DNA from 3 places in the Shewanella sp. ENK2 genome. Region 1 is predicted to be linked to each of the others. Evidence: predicted binding sites of a transcription regulator. Region 1 holds the regulator's gene; each other region holds the start of a gene.
The links. Region 1 encodes sigma-54, which starts transcription at its own class of promoters, with help from an activator protein. Its sites were predicted from a motif close to GTTGGCACGNNNNTNGNNT; they were not measured.
Positions count from the first base shown of each region.

Region 2: a site for sigma-54 is predicted at 825-843, ahead of flgB (flagellar basal body rod protein FlgB). Genes of this name have one in related genera too.
Region 3: a site for sigma-54 is predicted at 1,034-1,052, ahead of ACGEDC_RS02865 (CmpA/NrtA family ABC transporter substrate-binding protein). Genes of this name have one in related genera too.

Region 1 covers NZ_CP171406.1:1,240,095-1,242,370, reverse strand. Annotated here, with positions in the region: gene ptsN (PTS IIA-like nitrogen regulatory protein PtsN) at 1-73, opposite strand, end outside; gene hpf (ribosome hibernation promoting factor) at 76-363, opposite strand; gene ACGEDC_RS05585 (RNA polymerase factor sigma-54) at 388-1,872, opposite strand; gene lptB (LPS export ABC transporter ATP-binding protein) at 2,077-2,276, opposite strand, start outside.
Region 2 covers NZ_CP171406.1:465,917-468,192, forward strand. Annotated here, with positions in the region: gene flgC (flagellar basal body rod protein FlgC) at 1-390, opposite strand, end outside; gene flgB (flagellar basal body rod protein FlgB) at 393-791, opposite strand; gene ACGEDC_RS02225 (CheR family methyltransferase) at 941-1,774, opposite strand; gene ACGEDC_RS02230 (chemotaxis protein CheV) at 1,928-2,276, opposite strand, start outside.
Region 3 covers NZ_CP171406.1:617,428-619,703, reverse strand. Annotated here, with positions in the region: gene ACGEDC_RS02870 (sodium ion-translocating decarboxylase subunit beta) at 1-592, shown strand, start outside; gene ACGEDC_RS02865 (CmpA/NrtA family ABC transporter substrate-binding protein) at 1,244-2,276, shown strand, end outside.

The DNA.
Region 1 (2,276 bases):
CCAGTACCTTTTTCTTACTGCCCGGAGTGGCACAGGTAGTGCACGCCGGCTGCAGGATGGTGCGAAGTTCCATCGTTAGTGTTTAATTAACTTCTCTTTGTGTTTAATTACCTGACGGTCTAATTTGTCTATCAGGGCGTCAATTGCGACATACATATCTGCGTTTTGAGATACGGCAAAAACTTCACCTCCTTTGAGGTGCAATTTAGCTTCGGCAATCTGTTGTAACTTTTGTACATTGAGCACAACGTGAACATTATTGATCTGTTCGAAGTGACGTTCAAGCTTTGAAAATTTAGTTTGCACATACTCACGTAAAGATTGAGTAATTTCGATATGGTGTCCAGTCAGGTTAATTTGCATAGATCATCCTCCAATAACAAAGGCTTATAAGCTTTTGCGTTGGTTTGAGGGAGGGATGAGCATTGCTTCACGATATTTGGCGATCGTACGCCGAGCAACATTGATCCCTTGTTCAGCCAGTAGCGTCGCCATTTTACTATCGCTAAGTGGCTTTTTCTGGTTTTCTGCAGCGACCAGCTTTTTGATAAAGGCTCTGATTGCTGTAGATGAACACTCTCCGCCATCATCGGTACTTACGTGGCTAGAGAAGAAGTATTTTAGTTCAAAAAGGCCGCGAGGGGTGTGCATATATTTTTGAGTTGTAACCCGTGAGATGGTCGATTCATGCATCTCTACCGCTTCGGCAATATCATTTAAAACCATAGGCTTCATGGCTTCTTCGCCGAACTCAAAGAAACCTTGCTGGAATTGAACAATACAATTTGCCACTTTTAACAGGGTTTCATTGCGGCTTTCAATACTTTTAATAAACCATTTGGCTTCTTGTAAGTGACCGCGAATGAATTGGCTGTCAGCTTGATTGGCTGAGCCTTTTGCCATGGCGGCATATTGCTGATTTACGCCTATTTTAGGCATATTATCTGGGTTTAATTCTACGACCCAACGGCCATTCTTTTTAAACACTGTGACATCTGGGATGACGTACTCATCTTTGATTGGAGTAATTTGTAACCCTGGGCGAGGGTTCAGTGTTTGGATAAATTGAATCGCTTCGCGTAAATCATCTTCTTTAAGCTTGGTTTTACGCATTAGTAATCTGAAATCACGACCTGCTATTAAATCTAGGTGTTCAGATATCAGTAATTTTACATTTTCTATGCAAGGGATTTCGCTTGGGTATTGTCCCAATTGAATCATCAAACATTCGCTTAAATTTCTTGCAGCGACACCCACTGGATCAAAATGTTGTACACGCTTTAATACGGCTTCAACCTCATCAAGTTCAATATCCTCAAGACCGAGTGCATCGAGAATATCTTCTGTTGATTGAGTTAAGTAACCTCTATCATCAATTGCGTCGATGATGGCTGTCGCAATGGCGAGGTCATTTTCAGAAAATGGGGTTAAGTTTTTTTGCCATTCTAAATGTTCGTATAAACCTTCAGTCGTTTCACCTTGAAATGGCATATCGTCATCACGGCTTACAGCGCCAGAACCTGAGTTAGGAGAGGCGGTGTAGACTTCATCCCAAGTGGTATCCATTGGTAAGTCTTCAGGCATGGACTCTTTCGTAAGTGACTCTGTTGTATCGACTGATGAGGTGTCTTTTTCTACGCTGACTTGGCTGTTATCGCTAAAATCGGTGTCAGTTTGCTGAGTATTGTCTTTGACTGGTTCTTTTGCTTTGGCAAACTCATCCTCAAGCTCAAGAAGAGGATTTGAGTCAAGTGCTTGCTGAATTTCTTGCTGTAGCTCCAAAGAGGAAAGTTGCAATAAGCGAATGGCTTGTTGCAACTGCGGGGTCATTGTCAGGTGTTGACCCATTTTAAGTTGGAGTGAGGCTTTCATTTACCGCTTATCCCTAATTGAATTTCATCATCGCGACTACAATGTTATGGGTCTAGCACCTTTGTAAGTGTTAGCTAGACTTTAACCGAACTTGGGTTCTACTTTGCCAAAAATTAGCGTTAAGTTTTGAGTCTAGTGTATAACGCTAAAAAGTGGGACTGGTTGGCCGCGAAAATGCCATACTTGTACACTAAAGAATGCTAACTATAGCTTGAATTGCTCACCTAAGTATACTGACCTGACTTGCTGATTGTCTAAGATCTCAGCAGGTGTACCTTCAGCAATTAAATCTCCGTGGCTGACAATATACGCACGCTCACATACATCAAGTGTTTCACGGACATTATGGTCAGTAATCAATACTCCAAGACCACGATTTTTTAGTTGTTGAATAATTTTCTTAA
Region 2 (2,276 bases), 770 kb from region 1:
CAGCATTGATTTTGCCGCATCAGCCACTTGGACATTCATTTGATAAGAACGAGATGCTGAAATCATATCCGCCATCTCTTCCATCACATTGACATTCGGTTTGTAAATAAAGCCGTCACCATCAGCCATAGGATGATCAGGAGAAAACTCCTTTAATAACGGTTTATCACTTTCAACAATGCCCTTAACACTGACACTGTGAGAACTATTTTGCTCATGGCTTGCTTTGGCCATTTCAGCTTCAAAAATCGGATGACGAGCCTTATAAGTTTGATCAACACTACTGGAAACTGAATCAGCATTGGCAATGTTACTGGCGGTAGTATTAAGTCGCACTGATTGTGCTGACATACCAGAACCCGACACATTAAAAATATTAAATAGACTCATGATTAATCACCTCTAATAGCTTTACGCATGCCTGAGAACTTGCTTTCAAGAAAACCCAGTGACATTTGATATTCCAAGGAGTTCTGCATAAAGGCCGCTTGTTCTTGTTGAGAATCAACGGTGTTGCCATCACCTGTATCTGGTTGATTAGGCACTCTAAACTTTACATTTTCCTGGCTTAACGCTTTCAAGTCGAAATGTTTGTCAGTTGTTTGACTCATCTGTAATCCACTTTGCTTAGCGCGTGCGCTGTTCATTGCTGCAGCAAAGTCGACATCTCGAGCTTTATAACCTGGCGTATTAGCATTGGCGATGTTGCTGGATAGCACTTCAGCCCGTTGTGCACGTATGCCCAAAGAGTATTGATGTATACCTAAACCATTTTCAAAATTAATCGCCATAAAATTGCCTCCACCAGCTAACTGACAGAATTAAAGCAAAGCTTATGCCAAAAAAATTAGATTATTAGAAATGAAATGATAAAAATGAAAATGCCAACGAACGCTGGCATTAATAAATAAAAATATTCAACTATTACAACAAATTATAGCTAACTCTTCTTCTGGTAATATATACCAGGGTTGCACCTAACCATATTGAACTCGTCCGTTAAACCCGAGATAGACTCTGACGCCCCTAAAAACAAAATACCGTTAGGGTTTAAAGCGGCAGCAAATTGCCGCAATATTTTTGCTTTTGCCTCTGGGGCAAAATAAATCAGAACATTACGGCAAAAAATAATATCAAACTTTCCTAAAAGGCTATAACTTTCAAGAAGATTGTGTGCCCTAAAGTTTACCAAACGCTTCACATTATCTTTCACTTTCATGTTACCAGAAGGCAAAGGATCAAAAAATTGGCGCTTACGCTCAGGTGATAACCCTCTAGCTAGGGCTAAACTATCGTATTCAGCATTTTTACAACGCTCAAGCATTGACGGAGATAAATCTGTCGCTTGAATGGTTGCATTTCCAGGTAATGCGCCTGGTTTACGTTGCTGGTATTCCAAAATCGTCATCGCGAGTGAATAAGGCTCTTGCCCTGAAGAACAAGCAGCAGACCAAATTTTTAACGGTCTTCCTAAGCGACTGTATTCAGGTAATAACGCATTATTGAGCAACTCGAACGGATATTTGTCCCTAAACCACAAGGTCTCATTCGTTGTCATTGCATCAATGACTTCCGCCCTTAAATGCCTTTCCGTTGGCTTCATCGACCTTTTAACTACTTCTGATAATGACGGCAAATCATATTTACCCATCAAAGGAGCTAATCGGCTTCTTACTAAATATTGCTTGTTGTCACCTAATACAATGCCGCTGTGCTGTTCTAAAAAGAGCTTAAACTGATTATATTCTGCTTCAGCGAGTGATTTATTCGTCACATTTACATCCTATTATAAGAAATGACACTAGCGTCACTTCAGAGTGAACAGGTTACTTTTATTAACTTATCACGACTATCGACAAGCACAACGTATTGCTCACAATAACTGTCTGACTATCTATTTAATCATAGTCAGACTTATCAATATTGCTTATAAAATTAGGTGTTTATTTACAGCAGATGCTAATTCATCTGGATTAAACTTGGCGATAAAGTCATTGGCACCCACTTTCTCAACCATTGCTTGGTTAAATACACCACTAAGGGATGTATGAAGTACCACTTTAATGTCTTTCAACTTAGGATCGTCTCTAATTTCAGCCGTTAAGGTATAACCATCCATTTCTGGCATTTCGATATCCGAAATAATCAAAGGAATTTCGTCAGCAACATTATCCATCTCAGTCGCAATCGCTTTAAGCTTTTCTAGCGCATCTTTACCATCAATGGCGGTATCAATTTGCAAATTAAGCGACTCAAGCGAACGAATAATTTGTTTA
Region 3 (2,276 bases), 620 kb from region 1:
AATTCAACCACCAATTATGCGTTTATTGACTAACGAATCTGAACGTACCATTAAGATGGAACAGCTGCGTGAAGTCAGCAAAAAAGAGAAAATTATTTTCCCATTGATGGTAGTGGGAATGACCATTTTATTTTTACCAGCAGCAACGCCTTTAGTAGGAATGTTCTGTCTAGGTAACTTAATGCGTGAATGTGGCGTGGTAGATAGATTATCAAGCACTGCTCAAAACGAATTAATTAACATTGTCACTATTTTCCTTGGTTTAGCTGTAGGCTCTAAATTGCAGGCTGAAGAGTTTCTACGTATCGAAACCTTAGGTATTTTAGTCTTAGGAGCTGTCGCATTTAGTATCGGTACAGCTGCTGGTGTGTTGATGGCTAAACTGATGTCTAAAGTCTCAGGTGGTAAGATTAACCCATTGATTGGTGCAGCTGGTGTATCTGCTGTACCTATGGCCGCACGTGTTGTAAATAAGGTAGGTTTAGAGTCAAACCAACAAAACTTCTTATTGATGCATGCTATGGGACCAAACGTTGCTGGTGTACTGGGTAGCGCTGTTGCTGCTGGTGTATTGTTGGCTGTTCTAGGTTAATACCATGCGTTAACTCTGTTTGTTGTAAATTATATTAAAGCCACTGCTAAGCAGTGGTTTTTTTGCTAACACATTGGTCATATTGAGCCTGAGTTCATCTTAATCTTATATGTATAAACAGAAGATAGTGCCATCTATTACGCGTCTGTATCAGGGTTTTAGTTTTCTCACTCTCTCACTATCTTCACTTAGCATTTAACTCATAAGCCTTTCTTTAATTTCTTTTCTTACTCGATTAGCAAGGCTTAAGGGACGTCGATTTATCAGCCTAATCCAATATTAAGGCTTGCATTGCTCCATTGTTGTTCAATCCATATAACGACTCGTATTTTATACCCATTTAGGTGCGATTTTATTTATTTTGCACTAAATTAGCACTACCCTTTATAGGTATGTTGGAGGGGTGTTTTAAAATTTGTATTTAAAACAGTATCTTAGTAAGTTGGCACGTTAGCTGAATAGTAATGGTCACATATTGGCTGATTATAATTGTATTTTATTTATCCGTTTTTGATTGTTTTTGGTCTTAAACGTGAAAATTAATCATTTTTTAGTCGTAAATTAATTTAAGCAAAGGCGCTTAATTATTCCTTAGGGGGTAGTTAGCGCCTTTTTTGTTTTACCTATTTAACACTTAACAAGGATTTAAAGATGAATTGGAAAAAAGCACTTAAACAGACATTACTGGTGATGTCTTTTTCTGCCGTATTGCCAGCCATGGCTGAGGTCGGGTTTCCAGAAAAGGAAGAACTGACTTTTGGTTTTATTAAATTAACTGATATGGCGCCTATCGCTATCGCTTATGAGAATGGTTACTTTGAAGAAGAAGGCCTATACGTCACGATTGAAGCCCAAGCTAACTGGAAGGTGTTATTAGACGGTGTTATTGATGGTCGCTTAGATGGCGCACATATGCTGGCAGGGCAGCCAATAGCTGCCACTATTGGTTATGGTACTAAAGCGCATATTATTACGCCTTTTTCGATGGATTTAAACGGTAATGCCATTACGGTATCCAATGATATTTGGAAAAAAATGAAACCTAACATCGCTAAAAATAGCGATGGCAAACCTGTTCATCCAATTAAAGCTGATGCGCTGAAACCTGTTGTCGAGGAATACACTGAAGCTGGTAAACCGTTCAAAATGGGCATGGTATTTCCTGTATCAACCCATAACTACGAACTACGTTATTGGTTAGCTGCTGGTGGTATTCACCCAGGATACTATGCGCCTCATAAAGGTGACACTTCGGGTCAATTAGATGCGCAAGCATTTCTTTCTGTAACCCCTCCGCCACAAATGCCATCAACGCTTGAAGCTGGCACTATTTATGGATACTGCGTGGGTGAACCATGGAATCAGCAAGCCGTATTTAAAGGCATTGGAGTGCCGGTTGTTACCGACTATGAAATTTGGAAAGACAACCCAGAGAAGGTTTTTGGGATCACGGCTGAATTTGCTGAAAAATATCCTAACACGACGATTCGTTTAACTCGCGCCCTGATTAAGGCGGCTAAGTGGTTAGATGATAATAACAATGCCAATCGTCCAGCAGCTGTAAAAATCTTATCGCAATCTAATTATGTTGGTGCTGATTACGATGTCATTGCTAATAGTATGACCGGCACATTTGAATATGAAAAAGGCGATAAGCGAGCGGTTCCAGACTTCAATGTGTTCT